DNA from 2 places in the Halomonas sp. AOP43-A1-21 genome. Region 1 is predicted to be linked to the other one. Evidence: riboswitches for the same ligand, from Rfam matches in the RefSeq annotation. Region 1 holds a riboswitch; the other holds the start of a gene.
The links. A riboswitch is a leader RNA that binds a small molecule or an ion and turns the genes downstream of it on or off. The one in region 1 is predicted to bind thiamine pyrophosphate.
Positions count from the first base shown of each region.

Region 2: it holds a riboswitch for thiamine pyrophosphate, as region 1 does, so the genes downstream of both, thiM (hydroxyethylthiazole kinase) here and tenA (thiaminase II) in region 1, are expected to answer to the same signal.

Region 1 covers NZ_JBQSWC010000038.1:1,427-8,470, reverse strand. The annotation lists gene ACT3R7_RS17815 (3-oxoacyl-[acyl-carrier-protein] synthase III C-terminal domain-containing protein) at 1-305, shown strand, start outside; gene ACT3R7_RS17810 (NAD-dependent epimerase/dehydratase family protein) at 302-1,306, shown strand; gene ACT3R7_RS17805 (MBL fold metallo-hydrolase) at 1,303-2,151, shown strand; gene ACT3R7_RS17800 (cell division protein FtsA) at 2,141-3,376, shown strand; gene ACT3R7_RS17795 (ATP-grasp domain-containing protein) at 3,369-4,529, shown strand; gene ACT3R7_RS17790 (Rieske 2Fe-2S domain-containing protein) at 4,529-5,542, shown strand; gene tenA (thiaminase II) at 5,561-6,229, opposite strand; TPP riboswitch at 6,316-6,477, opposite strand; gene ACT3R7_RS17780 (methyltransferase domain-containing protein) at 6,607-6,942, shown strand; gene ACT3R7_RS17775 (hypothetical protein) at 7,007-7,044, shown strand, end outside.
Region 2 covers NZ_JBQSWC010000017.1:42,593-50,224, reverse strand. The annotation lists gene ACT3R7_RS11070 (metal ABC transporter solute-binding protein, Zn/Mn family) at 1-248, shown strand, start outside; gene ACT3R7_RS11065 (LysR family transcriptional regulator) at 333-1,199, opposite strand; gene ampC (class C beta-lactamase) at 1,338-2,510, shown strand; gene ACT3R7_RS11055 (cupin domain-containing protein) at 2,626-3,291, shown strand; gene ACT3R7_RS11050 (DUF6164 family protein) at 3,303-3,671, opposite strand; gene gloA (lactoylglutathione lyase) at 3,673-4,206, opposite strand; gene ACT3R7_RS11040 (DUF2237 family protein) at 4,381-4,755, shown strand; TPP riboswitch at 4,902-4,997, shown strand; gene thiM (hydroxyethylthiazole kinase) at 5,024-5,824, shown strand; gene thiE (thiamine phosphate synthase) at 5,825-6,445, shown strand; gene ACT3R7_RS11025 (LysR family transcriptional regulator) at 6,459-7,379, shown strand; gene ACT3R7_RS11020 (DoxX family protein) at 7,464-7,632, shown strand, end outside.

The sequences.
Region 1 (7,044 bases):
CCAAGACGCTACCTGGCGTCATCGATAAAGCCCTGGCGCAGGCTAATATCACCCGCGACGAGCTGAGCTGTGTGGTCTGCCATCAAGCTAGCGCGCCGGGCGTCGAGCATGTGCGGCGGCTATTTGCACCGCGCAGTGAGCGTGTGATCAATATCTTTGCCACCACCGGCAACCAGATTGCTGCCTCTATTCCCACTGTGCTTGCGCATGCGCTGACCACTGGTGCGGTCAAGCGGGGTGATTATCTTTTACTGCTGGGCACGGCGGCAGGCATAAGCGCCAGCGCTATGGTGCTGCGCGTATGAGTCGGCGTCTCTTGATCACTGGAGCCACTGGTGGGCTTGGCATGGCATTGGCCCGTGAGGCGCTATTGCGCGGGCACGAAGTTCGCGCAACCGGGCGCTCACACGCCGCAGGCGAGGTATTGACGGCACTTGGGGCTGAGTTTATCGCGGCGGATTTGACACACCCGCAAACCGATCTGGCGCAGTTTGTGGCAGGCATGGATAGCATCGTTCATGCCGCTGCCTTGTCAGCCAGCTGGGGGCCGAAAAAAGCCTTTGAGCGCCACAACGTGACAATGACCGAACAGTTACTCAACGCTGCGGCGCAGAGCGGCGCGTTACGCTTTGTGCTGGTCTCTTCGCCGTCGATTTTTGCCGCCTACCGCGACCGCCTTCTGATTGACGAGCAGAGCCAGCCCGCGAAGCCGCCACTCAATCACTACGCGCGCACCAAACTTGCCGCCGAACGGCTCGTTCTGGCGCCGCGGCGCGACGCTCTGCATTGTTGTGCCATTCGCCCCCGCGCGTTGGTCGGCCCAGGGGATCGCGTGATTCTCCCCAAACTTGCCGAACTGGCCGGGCGCTCGCGAGTGCCGCTACCCAGAGGAGGGCGAGCGCTGATCGAGCTGACCGACCTGCGCGATGCGGCATGGGCAATTTGTGAAGCCGAAGCCCGCACGCCACAACTTGCCGGGCAGGCGATCAATATTTCCGGTGGCCAGCCCGTTACGGTGCATGACGTGGCTTATCGGCTGGCCAGGGCACTGGGCAAATCCCCACGGTTCATTTCATTACCGGTAGGGCTAGCCCGTACGATGGCCGTGCTTCAGGAGCAGTGGGGAATGCTGACCCGCGCCGAACACGAACCGATGTTGACTCGCTACAAGTTGGCCACCCTTGCCTATTCGCAAACCTTTGACCTGGCGCCCGCCCGACACCTGTTGGGCTATCAGCCACGCTTTGATGCCATGGCCACATTGCTGGCGCAAGCGCAGCAGCTAGCTTTGCAGGAGGCTTCATGATTCGCGTTGGTTTTCGGTGGCTGGCGCGTGGCCTTTGCCGCCACCCCGAAGCCGCAACGCTCTCCGGCGGGCGTTTCAACCCGGTGGATTTTCCCGCGCTAGTAGGCGTGATTGAACATCCCACCCGCGGGTTGTTGCTGTTCGATACCGGCTACGACCCTGCATTTCTGGAGGCGACGACCCCTTTCCCGGAACGCTTCTACCGCTGGGCGACGCCAGTTGAGGTGGGCGCGGAACACGCCTGGCATACCTGGCTTGCCGCCCATGGCATCAACGATAGCGATATTACTGCGACCATTATTTCGCACTTTCACGGCGACCACGTTGCCGGCATGCGCCACTTGGCCGAGCGGCCCATCTACTGCGCCCGCGCTGGATTGACCGAGCTGCGCGCGCCCGGGCGTTTCAAACGGGTGCGTCAGGGGTTGCTTCCCGCGCTGGTGCCTCAGGCCGCTGATGCCAACGCCCGTTTTTTTGAAGAAGCCCCCGCGGTCACGCTGCCCAGTGGCTTTGCACCCTTCAGTGAGGGGCGCGATATTCTTGGCGATGGAAGCCTGTTGGCCGTCGAGCTGCCTGGGCACTGTGTGGGGCATTGGGGGCTGGCGCTGCGCACCACGCAGGATCAGCTCATACTGCTAGCCGCCGATGCCGTGTGGCTCGGCAAGTCGATTCATGAGCGCCGCCCGCCGCCACGGCTGACCACCGCGCTGTTGGGGAACACTCGCTGCTATCGGGCTACCCTTGCCAAGCTATGCGCTGCCGCCGAGCACAACACTGAACTTACCATTCTGCCCTCGCATTGTGCCGAGAGTGCGCAACGCTTTCGAGAGTCCCATGCGCGTTGACCAACTGGCTGCCGCCTGGATGCGCACCCGCCGGGCACTGCGTTTTTCGTCTAGCCAGCTGGAGGCGCGGCGTGCTCGCCAATGGAGGCAACTACAGCCGGTGCTGGCGCGCACTCCTGCGCTGGCGGCGGTTGCCTGGGGGCCGTGGGAAGCGGTCCCGATTACCGAAATAGCCGCTCTGCGCGCTGACTACGGCGCCTGGAACAGTCTTGGCCTGAGCACGAAAACGCTGCATGCCATGGCGGATGCCGCCGAGCAGGGCCTGGCAACGGGGTCGCTTTCAGCCGGCTGGTCGACCGGTAGCAGCGGTGCTGCCCGCGGGCTCTTTTTGGCCACTTCCAAAGAGCGTGCCGACTATTTGGGCCAGAGCCTGGCGCGGCTGCTGCCCGCTCGCGCGCTGCTGGCCCGCCAGCGGTTGGCCCTGCATCTGCGCGCCAGCAACGCTCTCTACAGTGATGTTCAGCGCAAGCGCTTCGTCTTTGGTCATTTCCCATTGAACGACTCAAACGAGCAGACGCGCAGCGCGCTGGAGGCGTTTGCACCCACGATTTTGATTGCGCCGCCTCATCGCCTGGCCGCACTGGCAGAGGCGGGCATGAACCTGCCGACATTGCGCCATCTGTTTGTGGGCAGCGAGCCAATGGGAGAGGCCGAACGCGACGCCATCACCACGCGGCTGGGGTGTGCATCGCGATCGATCTATCAAGCCACCGAAGGTTTTTTGGGTGCCGAGTGTGCCCATGGTCATCTGCATCTCAATGATCATTCGCTGATCATCGAGCTTGAACCGGTGCCCGGCACGCCGGGCTATCGGCCGATCATTACCGATCTGCGCCGGGTCAGTCAGCCCATTGTGCGTGTACGCGGCGATGACTATATAGAGCTTGGCGCCTCCTCCTGCCCCTGCGGATTTGCCGGACGCATCATTTACCCGCCCCAAGGGCGAGTGAGCGACGTATGGCGCTTCGCCCAATGCACCGTAACGCCGCCTCAGGTAGTCGCCGCAATGGAGAGTGCACTGGGTGGTGATGCACTCTGGCAGGCGGAGGCCCGGTTTGAGCGCGTGGTGTTGCATCTCTCGCCCCACTGCCTGGCCCGCGACGCCGAGCGTGCCAGCGCCACGCTTATCAGTAAGTGCCAATTGCCGGTGCCGGTTGAAGTGGTGCGTGACCTGACGGGCTGGCAAGGCCCCAAACGTCGCCGCGTAGTCAGCCATCATGGCTAGGCAGGTGTTGATTACCGGCGCGCGCTCGGTGGCGGCGCTTGAGCTTGCTCGTGATTTTTCCGCTGCTGGCTGGGAGGTGCACCTGGCGGACAGCGCCGCCGCGCGAATGGCACGCTGTTCGACGCTGCCCGTCCGGCTACATCGTCATCCCGCGCCTCGGCAGCAGGGCGGTGCGTTTCGTCAGTGGGTGAGGGCGCTGGTCGAGGAGTACCGTATTGAGCTGGTGATACCCACTTGCGAAGAGGTGTTCCATTTAGCGGCGCCCAGTTTGCATGACTGGCTGGGCGACCGACTAATGGCGCCTTCGCTCGAGACATTACGCACGCTTCACGACAAGCTCTGCTTCGCACGCCACTGCCAGCAAGCGGGGTTGCCGGTACCCGAAAGCCAGCCCATAGAGAGCGCCGACCAGCTCGCGACGTATCGCACGACCTGCCACGAATGGGTGTTTAAACCACGCTTTAGCCGCTTTGGTGATCGAGCGTTGATTGCCCCGAAGGCGGCTCGCTTTGCCCAGTTGTGCCTGGACCCCGCACAGCCTTGGATGGCTCAGGCGTATATCCATGGCGAAGAGGCCTGCTTTTACGCCGTTGCCCATCATGGCCAACTCACAGCGTTCAGTGCTTACTGCTCGCGCTGGCGAATGGCGGGCGGCGCCAGCTATGCGTTTGAGCCGCTAGACGCATCGCGCCATGCCAAGCTTCACACGCTGGCCATCCAGTTGGCGGCCAGCGCCAGGCTGCACGGTCAGTTCGCCTGCGATGCCATCTTTGATGTCAACGAGAGGCCCTTTCTACTTGAATGCAACCCGCGGGCAACCAGCGGTGTACACCTGCTTGGCGGCGCAGGGCACCTTGCCCGGGCGATGGGCGATGGTATACCGGCCCCCGATACGCCGCCCACCATACGCTACCTGGGCCCGGCCATGTGGCTGTTGGGCTTGCCTACGGCGCTCCGCCATGCCCGTTTGGCCCGTTGGTGGCGCTGCCTGCGGGCAGGCCGGGATGCGGTCTCTTCCCCAGGTGACCGCTGGGTACTGGTCGGTGCCCTGGCCGACGCGGCAGGCTTCGCGCTTAACGGCCTTCTTCACCAACACTCTACCAACGCCGCCACCACTCATGATCTGGAATGGAACGGCGAGGAGCTGCCCTGATGAGCTTTCCCCAAGCGGTGCTGGATGCGTGGCATCTGGTAGCCTTGTCTCGTGATATGCCGCGCGGAAAAGCGCGCAAGGTAATGTGCTGCGATACGCCCATCGCTCTTTTTCGGACTGACGAGGGCGTTGGGGCGTTAGTGGACCGCTGCCCTCATCGCAACTACCCGCTATCCGAAGGGCGTGTGATGAATGGCACACTGGAATGCCCTTACCACGGCTGGCGTTTTGCTCGCGATGGACGTTGCGCCGAGGTGCCGGGATGTCAGGTCGAAACCGCCTGCGATGCGCGCCTGGCGGCAACGCCATTGCGGGTACTGGAGCGTCATGGAGGGATTTTTGTCGCGCTCTCGGATGCCGCGCCCGCTGAACCAGCATTCCCACCGGATCTAGGCAATCCGGCGCTGGATCACTTCTGGTGGCAGCAGGGCACTTGGCGGGGGCGCGCCTTCGATGCCATCGAAAACGTGATGGACCCCTTCCATACCAATCACCTGCATCACGGCTTTATCCGTCGCCGTGATAAGCGTTTGCCCGTGGAACTCATTGTTACCAGCCATGGCAACGGAATAGATATGAAAATTGAGCAGACCCAGCCTGATACGGGCCTGATGTCACGGTTTCTCGAGCGCGACCGCTCGCACAGCGTCTCGCGCTACTACCCGCCCACCACGGTGCAGGCGCGCTGGGAAGGTGATACGCAACTGACGCTCTGCGTCACGGCGATTTTTACGCCGGCAACCAAGGACACCTTTACGCCCTTTGCCTGTTTTTCAACGCCTAACGGAATGGCGCCTGGCTGGCTCAAACAGGCTGCCATTCGTCTGTTTCTGGCCCCAGTCGTTGCCCAGGACCGCAAAGCCCTGGAACGTCAGCACGAGGTGATGAGTCACTTTGGTCAGCCAAAATTCATCTCAGGCCCAGGCGATATCCTGAAAACTCGCTTGCACCACCTCTGGATGGGCGAGACGCTGCCCAAAGGGGAAGACCCGGCCGTGAAGGTAATGCTTTAAAGAGGGCACGCGTTGCGACTATTCGGCCAGCGTCAGCCCCATTTGCCAGAAGTCGATTTCCAGACGGGTTGCATCGCGGAAAATTTTGCTGAGCTCATTAAAGCGAGCAGGGGTGACGTCGGCCAAGCGTGCGTCCAGCCATTCAAGCTCGGCGCGCATTGCGTCTTGAAACTCCTCGCCTTCGTACATGGCAATCCAGGCGTCATACGCGTTATCCCCACCGCGCACCGTAGTGCCCTGGGCGTTGAGCCAGTTGGCAATTTCACCGTAACCCACCAGGCAAGGCGCAAGCGCCACGTGTAGGTCGAGCAGATCACCACGATTGCCGGTATCCAGCACGTAGCGGGTATAGGCCAGGGTCGCCCGCGCTTCGGGCAGCTCGGCAAGCTCCTCTTCCGAAATACCCCATTCGCGGCAAAAGCCGATATGCAGCCCAAGCTCCACATCCACGATGGCTTTCATACCTTCATGAGCCTGGCGCAAGTCGGCAAGGGTGGGGCTTTTATAAGCGGCCAAGGCATAGGCACGGGCGAAATGAATCAAAAACAGGTAATCCTGCTTCAGGTAGTGGCGAAATGACGCTTCAGGCAGCGTAGCGTTGCCAAGCTTTTGCACGAAGTCGTGCTCGATATAAGCGCGCCAGTCGTCCTGGCAAGCGGTGGTGAGATCGGTAAAGCAGTAACCCATACATCCTCCAGAGTAGTGATCCGAAGGGCAGGCGAAAAGATCGAGGAAATGGCGCGGAGGGTGGCTTGCGATCATGAGAGAGCTAGCCGGCGCCATCGCTTGATCCCTACGCCGGTACCCGCGCTGCAAACTTATGTAAGCAACAGCGCATTAGCCGGATCAGGTTCAGCGGGACCAGCGCTTGGCGCTCTAAAAGAGCATGCCCTACGCCATCTCAGCCGGATTCACCGGCACCCCGTCAAGCAGTATCCAGCGCAGTGTAGGAGGCGAGTGGGGGAGATGCAAGAGAGCGGAGGAGGGTGCTACGTGTTAATTTGAATTGATTATGTCTATCAACACTCATCATTAAAGCATAATGCAATCAGGAAGTACCGCCATTGACTACTGATAACAAGACGGGTTGGGAAGCCTTCTATTGCGCCAATCAGATGCGAGCCACCTCGCCGCTATTACGACGCGCTTTGGGGGAGGAATGCTTACCCAAAGGCAACGGCCATGCTATCGATTTAGGCTGCGGAGGCGGCATCGAAACCGCGCTACTGCTGAAGTCGGGTTGGAAGGTGTTGGCTATCGACAAAGAGCCCAACGCCATTGCGCGAGTTGAAACACTGAAAGCTGAATTACCCAGCCCTGATCCATGCGGGGCTAAGCCTACCGTTCTGCGAGCCTACGCATTTTCCCGCGTTATGGAACATGATCCTTTCAGCGCTTGAGCCGGGAGGCTTATTTATCGGGCACCTCTTCGGTAACCGGCACGAGTGGGCCAAGCATTCAACAATGAGCTTTCATTCGACACAAGAAGTAGAAGCCCTTTG
Region 2 (7,632 bases), on a different contig from region 1:
ATCCTGCGGTCATTCAACAGCTCTCGGAAGAGACGGGTCTGCCTATTGCCGGAACGCTTTACGCGGATGCCCTGGCTTCTGAGGGTGACGCCAGCACGTACCTGGGCATGATGCGCCACAATGCCCAGACGCTGCACGACTCGCTGGCAGAACCGGGTCATGATGACCATGAGGCTGACGAAGGACACGATCACGATCACGATCACGATCACGATCACGATCACGATCACAGCGAGCATAGCCACTAAACAGGCGCTGCAAGCATCGCGTAAACTTTTTGGCTGGTAACGCTCGCCCGATAACCAGCGCCGTTCAGGCGCTGGTTACGACACTTAACATACTACGCTCAACCACTCCCTAAAAGATGCCATGGCATGGGTTTCTTCGCGTGACTGCAGACGAGTAAGCCAGTACCCACCCAGGCTAACGGCCGTCGAAAATGGCTGTACCAACGCACCACTATTCAACTGCCTTGAAAACATCAACGGGGGCGCCAAAGCCACTCCGATACCCTGCTGTGCGGCATCCACCATGGCGATAGATGAATCAAATACGATGCTTTTAGGTAGCGGGAGATTAACCGGCCCTTCGGCCGCGAGCAGCCACTCTGTCCATTCGTCAGCGCGATAGGAGCGTAGCAGCGTCTCATTTAATACATCAGCTGGCGTTTTAAGCCGTGCGGCGATTATCGGTGTGCACATCGCGGATAAGGATGCCGGCAATAAGGGTTGCGCGGCAATACCGTGCCAGGCGCCGGTGCCAAAGCGAATGGCAAAATCAAGCCCTTCGGCGGCCATGTCCGTACGGTTGTTGTGCGTGGAAAGGCGTAGATCAATAAAGGGGTGCTTTTCCTGAAAATCGGCCAGCCGGGGCAACAGCCAACCCACCGCAAACGTACCCACTGCGCCTACGTTTAACACTTCACGGTAATTACTCTCGCCTAGTTGCTCTAGCGTGTGCGTGATCTGATCAAACGCCTCTCTCAATACCGGCAACAGCCCCTCGCCCTCCTGGGTCAGCATTAACCCTCGGGGCAAGCGGGTAAATAGCGGAACCTTGAGCTGGCTTTCCAGCAGCTTAACCTGATGGCTAACGGCGGCCTGGGTTACGCAGAGCTCCTCCGCGGCGCGGGTAAAGCTCAAATGGCGAGCCGATACCTCAAAGGCACGCAGCGCTTTTAGTGGCAAATAAGGACGCACTCTTTTACCCCCTAATTTTTCTAATGGCGCGTACAAAATATCGCTGTTTGTCAGGCAGCGCCATTAACCGTAACTTACTCGCCATCCAGACCATTAAAACGCCATTCATCACTAACCTCTGACTACTAGGTTTTTTATATGAACAGGATATTTGCAGCGAAAACAGGTCTTATTATTGCAGGTTCGCTCTTTATCGGCTCATTTTCCTGGGCATCTGATGAGCAGAATAATCCTCAGATAGATGCGCTGGTCAACGACACCATAACGGCGCTAATGGCGGAACATCGTATTCCGGGTATGGCCGTGGCGCTGAGTGTTGATGGCAAGCGGTATTACTTTAACTATGGTGTCGCCGATCAAGCGGCGAATACCCCGGTTACAGCCGACACCCTGTTTGAGTTGGGTTCGGTCAGTAAGACCTTTACCACAGCGCTGGGCGCTTACGCGCAGGCGAGCGGTGCACTGTCGTTAAACGATTCTGCCAGCCAATACCTGCTGGCACTTGAAGGCAGCGTTTTTGATGACGTAAGCCTTGTGGAACTTGCCACCTACACGGCGGGCGGGCTGCCTTTGCAGTTTCCCGATGACGTGCAAGATGAAGACGAAATGCTCGACTACTATCGCCACTGGCAACCGGACTATCCCCCCGGTACTCACCGACAGTATTCCAACCCAAGCATTGGTTTGTTTGGCTATTTGACGGCGCAGCGGCTTGGCGAACCCTATGCGGCGTTAATGGAAGAGCATGTGTTCTCACCGCTTGGGCTTGAGCACAGCTACTTGGAAGTACCGGAAGAACAGCAGCCACACTATGCCTATGGCTACTCGAAAGACGATGAGGCAGTTCGGGTAAACCCAGGCGTGCTGGATGCCCAGGCCTACGGCGTGAAGACCAATACGGCAGACATGCTGACGTTCATTGAAGCCCACATGGATAGTTCAACACTGGACGAGACACTGCGTGAAGCGTTAGAGACAACGCAAATGGGCTATTTCAGTATGGGTGATATGACCCAGGCCCTGGGCTGGGAGCGATATGCCTATCCGGTAACGCTTGATCAGCTACGCGCCGGAAATTCGCTTGAGATGGCTTTAGAAGCCAACGAAGCGAGGCGCTTGCAGCCGCCACTACCGGCTACTCAGGACGTGTGGTTCAACAAGACCGGCTCAACCGGCGGTTTTGGTGCCTATGTGGCTTTTGTACCCAGCCAGCAGATGGGAATCGTTATGCTGGCGAATCGCAATTACCCTAACCAGGCCCGCATTGAGGCCGCCTATCATATCCTGACCGCGCTGATGGACACTCCTTAAAGAGTGATATGCCCTGGCTATGCAAATAGTCAGGGCTTTGTTTAGTAATAGCTGGTTGCAATTGCCGGGTGATCTATCGAGACTGTGCAGATTCATCCGCTACCGAGCTAACATCATGCACTTGAATGCCGATTTTTCTCAGTTTGTCAGCGTGACCCCGGAGCAGTACCGGTGGGTAGACGCCCCCAGTGCGGGCGTTGAACGCATGATGCTGGACCGGGTCGGCGACGAAGTAGCCCGTGCCACCAGCTTGGTGCGCTATGCGCCCAATAGTCAATTTGCCCCTCACGCCCATGGCGGTGGTGAAGAAATATTGGTGCTGGAAGGCGTTTTCGCCGATGAACACGGCCGTTACCCGGCGGGAAGCTACCTGCGCAATCCGATCGGTACCGCCCATACGCCGCAGATTGGCGATGAAGGCGCGCTGATTTTCGTCAAACTGCATCAGTTTGACCCCAACGATACGCTGCAGCTGGCCGTACCGGCCCACCGGCTACCCTGGCAGCCCGACCGTCGACCGCGCATTGCTTACAAGATGCTCCACACGTTCAAGCAGGAACGTATTAGCCTGGAACATTGGGCGGCGGGTACTTCAATTGCCTACCCCACGCTTAAAGGCGGGCTTGAACTGTTTATTCTGGAAGGCACGCTAAGCGATAGCACACACCACTACACGGCTGGCACCTGGTGCCGCTACCCGACGGGTGCAACGCCTGCGTTAACTGCCGGCAGCGAGGGCGTCAGGATGTACCTTAAACGCGGCCACCTGACAGCGGCTTAACGGCAAAGGCGCTAACCGCGCAGTAAGCCTAAAAAAGGGCCTACCGTAAGGGCCACAATCAGCCCCACCGCGATGAGCACTAACGCGACTTGCACGGGGTGCTCGAGGAGCCGTCGCCAAAGCGTTGGCGCGTTTCCTTGCGCTTGGGCCTCGTGTAATTCGCGCTGAGCATGCTGAAAGCGCGCTACCTGATAGGCGGCCAGGGCTGTTTCGGCCGCTTCACGCTGGCGTTCATCGCGTAGCCAAATAGCATCGACCCCCAAGCGGAAAAACCCCGCCTGGGTTTCGTATACATCAAAGCGATGCTCGGCGAGTAAGGCGCGAATTTCCATGGCTTCTTCATCGGTGACGTGCCGCAGCCGAAACAGCAAATGTGCCATATTAGTCGCCCGACGCCGCCATTAGGTCGGCCTGGACGACTTCAATCCAGTAGCCGTCTGGGTCTTTGACGAACACGACGTCTTTCATTTTGCCTTGATCGGCCCGCTTTACGAACGTTACATCGTGCTCGTCAAACCACGCCTGGGCGGCTGATAAATCCGGTACGCTAAAGCAGATATGCCCAAACCCCTGAGGCTCGGCATTGCCATCGTGGTAGGCAAAGTCTTCCTGGCTCTCAGTGCCCCAGTTATGGGTAAGCTCTAAAAGGCCCTTCTGGCCGAAGGTCCAGGCGGTACGCGCCTGAGTATCTTCCGGCACCTGATCGCTGGCTTCCAGATTGGCTAAGAAGTAGAGCGAAAACTGCATCTCTTCGAAATCCAGCCGACGCAGTACCTGCATACCAAATACCTGCGAGTAAAAAGCCAGCGACCGTTCAGGGTCTTTCGCCCGCAGCATTGTATGGTTTAAACGGAAACCTTGGGTCTGCGGAGCAACGGGTGCAACGCCTGGATACTGCTCGCCTTCAAAACTCATCTTAGGATCCTTACGAATTTTGCTGCTAAATGATTCGATTTAGCAGTTATCTTTGACAAAACTGACACCGTGTACAAGCCTATAGTTAAACGCAACCATCGCTTGATGAAACTGTGGTTACACACCATGTGGGCAGGATACCGATTATTCTAGCCCTGACACTCTGGAGGCGACATGTCGCGTGATCTAAATGTGCTGGGCGAACCCCTGACGCCTTGCTGCCATTCACCCAAAACGGGCTTTTACCGCGATGGTTTTTGCCGTGTGGGTCCTGAAGATGTAGGGATCCATGCCATCTGCGCGATTATGACAGAGGAGTTCCTTGCCTACTCTCTGGCGCAGGGCAATGATTTAAGCACGCCTAAACCCCAGTTTGGTTTTCCCGGCCTATCACCCGGTGATCGCTGGTGTTTATGCGCCAGCCGTTGGCAGCAGGCGGCTAACGTGGGGGTGGCGCCGCCGGTCATTTTATCCGGAACGCATGAGAAAGCGCTTGAAGTAACCACCCTGAACATTCTGCGCCAACACGCCCTGGATTTGGTTTATTAGTGCCTTGCGGCTGTCGAGAATAACCGTAGTAAATGACTGTCGTGAAGAACTGTTGTGAAGAACTGTTTTGAAGAACTGCATGAACGACGGCAACTGCTTTAGACGTCACTGATGCTTTACACCTCCTCCCCAGGCTAGGATAGTAGCCCTACCGACAGGGGCGCTTGAGATCATCGAGCTGAGACGCACCCTTTGAACCTGAACCGGATAATACCGGCGTAGGAAGTCGCGGTGTCGTTTCGCACCCGATCTACGCTGTGAGGTGGCTATGACATCACTCCCGCTTGGCGAGGCTCTCTTCGCCGTGCAACGCACGACACCGCTGGTGCACTGTATTACCAATTTTGTGGCAATGAACAGCACCGCTAACTGCCTGTTAGCGGTGGGCGCCTCCCCCGCCATGCTGCATGCCGTCGAGGAAGTTGCCGAATTTACCCGCTTGGCCGGGGCGCTCTCGATCAATATTGGCACGCCTTCGCCAACCTGGGCCGAGGGCATGCAGCAGGCGACGAAGGCAGCGCAGGAAAATAACACCCCGTGGGTATTTGATCCGGTTGCCGTGGGCGCTACACGCTACCGGCAAACTCTTTCCCAGCAGTTGCTGGCGTTTTCACCCAGCGTGATTCGGGGCAACGCTTCAGAAATTATCGCGCTGACGGGCCTGACCCACCAGGGTCGAGGCGTCGATGCCACGGCTTCAATCGACGAGGCGCGTGACGCCGCTATTATCCTGGCTAACCGGCAAGGCTGTATTGTCGCCATGACCGGCGAGCATGACTTCGTGACCGATGGCACCCAGCACTGGCGGCTAACCGGCGGGCATTCGTTAATGCCACGTGTAACTACTCTTGGCTGTGCATTGAGCGCCACCGTAGCGGCATTTATCGCCACCCGGCCTGAAACACCGTTAGTGGCGACCGTGGCGGCACTGGCAAGCTTTGGCGTGGCAGGCGAGCGCGCAGGAGCGCTGGCAACCGGCCCCGGCAGCTTCCAAGTGGCGCTTCTGGATGCGCTTTATCAACTGACGCCAAGCGATCTTGATACGTTCACCGGCCTGGAGAAAGGTTAAATGCACTTTGATCTTTCGCTCTATCTGGTGACGGATGCCCGCTTATGCCAACCCTATGGCCTTGAGCGCACGGTCGTTGAAGCCGTCGAGGGTGGCGTAAGCTTTGTTCAGCTGCGTGATAAGCAGGCAAGCGATGCCGATATGATTAAGCAGGCTAAACGCCTCAAGGCCGCCCTGGCCGGTAGCAGTGTGCCGCTGGTGATTAATGACCGCTTGGTGGTCGCGCTGGAAAGCGGTGCGGATGGGCTACACGTCGGGCAAAGCGATACCGCCGCTCAACAGGCGCGCACCGCAATGGGGCCAGACGCTATTATCGGGCTTTCCATTAACACGCTTGCGCAGCTTCAAGCGGCCCCGGTAGAGCTTTTAGACTATGTGGGACTGGGCCCGGTGTTTGCCACGCAGAGCAAACGTGACCATGCGCTCCCTATCGGGTTTGAGGGCCTTGCGCAGCTGGCAGCTGCCTCACCGCTGCCCAGCGTTGCCATCGGTGGGTTAAAGGCCGACCATAGCGAGCAGGTCTTCCGTGCCGGTACAAATGGGCTGGCGGTTATTTCAGCTATTTGCGGCCAGCCCGCCCCTTATCAGGCCGCTCGCCTTTTTACCCGGCCCAGCCTTTAAGTGACGTGATTTTATGCATCAGCTTGAGCCGATAGTCGCCTTTATGCGAGTTGCCGAACTGGGCAGCTACACGCGCGCCGCCGAGGCATTAAATCTTTCCCGTACGCGGGTTTCGCGCTTGGTCATGGCGCTTGAGGAAACGCTGGGAGTGCGGCTCATTCAGCGCACCACGCGGCGCCTGCATTTAACGGCGGAGGGCGAGCGCTATCTGGCTCATGCACAGACAATTGTGCAAGCGCTTGATGAAGCCGCCGCCGATGTCGGCAGCGGCGTTTCTGAGATGCGCGGCCGATTACGCATCAATGGGCCCATGAGCTTTGGCGTAGGCCACCTTTCTCCTCTGGTCGCAAGCTTTATGGCCCAGCATCCTGGCTTGGATGTACGCCTGGACTTGAACGACCGCCGGGTGGATCTTCTCGAAGAGGGCTACGACGTTGCAATCCGCATCGGCAGCCTGCCGGACTCAAGCCTGGTGGCGCGCCGCCTGACACGCTGCCGAATGCTGTTTTGCGCCTCGCCTGACTATCTTGCCAAACACGGCGTCCCTGCCAATATAGAAGCTTTAAAGCAGCACCAGTGCCTGCACTATCGTAGCGGCCCGACCCCTGGCGACTGGCGTTTTGGCAATATCACGCTGTCCACCCACGGCCCGCTTGAAAGCAACAACGGTGATGTATTAACCCACGTTGCCGAAGCGGGGCTGGGTATCGCTCATCAGCCGAGCTTTTTGGTGACTGAAAGCATTATTGAAGGGCGTTTAATCCCGGTTTTAACCGAACTAGCGCCAAAAATATTGGATATTCATGCGCTTTACCCAGCCCGGCGCTTTCTACCTGCCAAAGTAGAGCGCTTCATCGACCATTTGGCGGCTGCCTGGGGCGACCCACCCTACTGGGAGCGTGACATGGGATTGTCGCCTATTACCCAACAGTGATGTTCGTTAAACGTCGATTATCTCTCAGTCATAGCCACGTAAAGTGTCTTCATTGAAACATCGTTCCCCAATGGAGATATCCTCATGAATGCACCCTCTTCCGCGATGACTGCGCCTGCGAATATTCAACCCCACGCCATCGCACTACTTCGCGTTTCGCTTGGCGTAATGGCACTGGCCCACGGCCTGCTTAAGGTCTTCGTATTTACACTGCCGGGGACGGTGGGTTACTTCGAATCGTTAGGCTTACCCG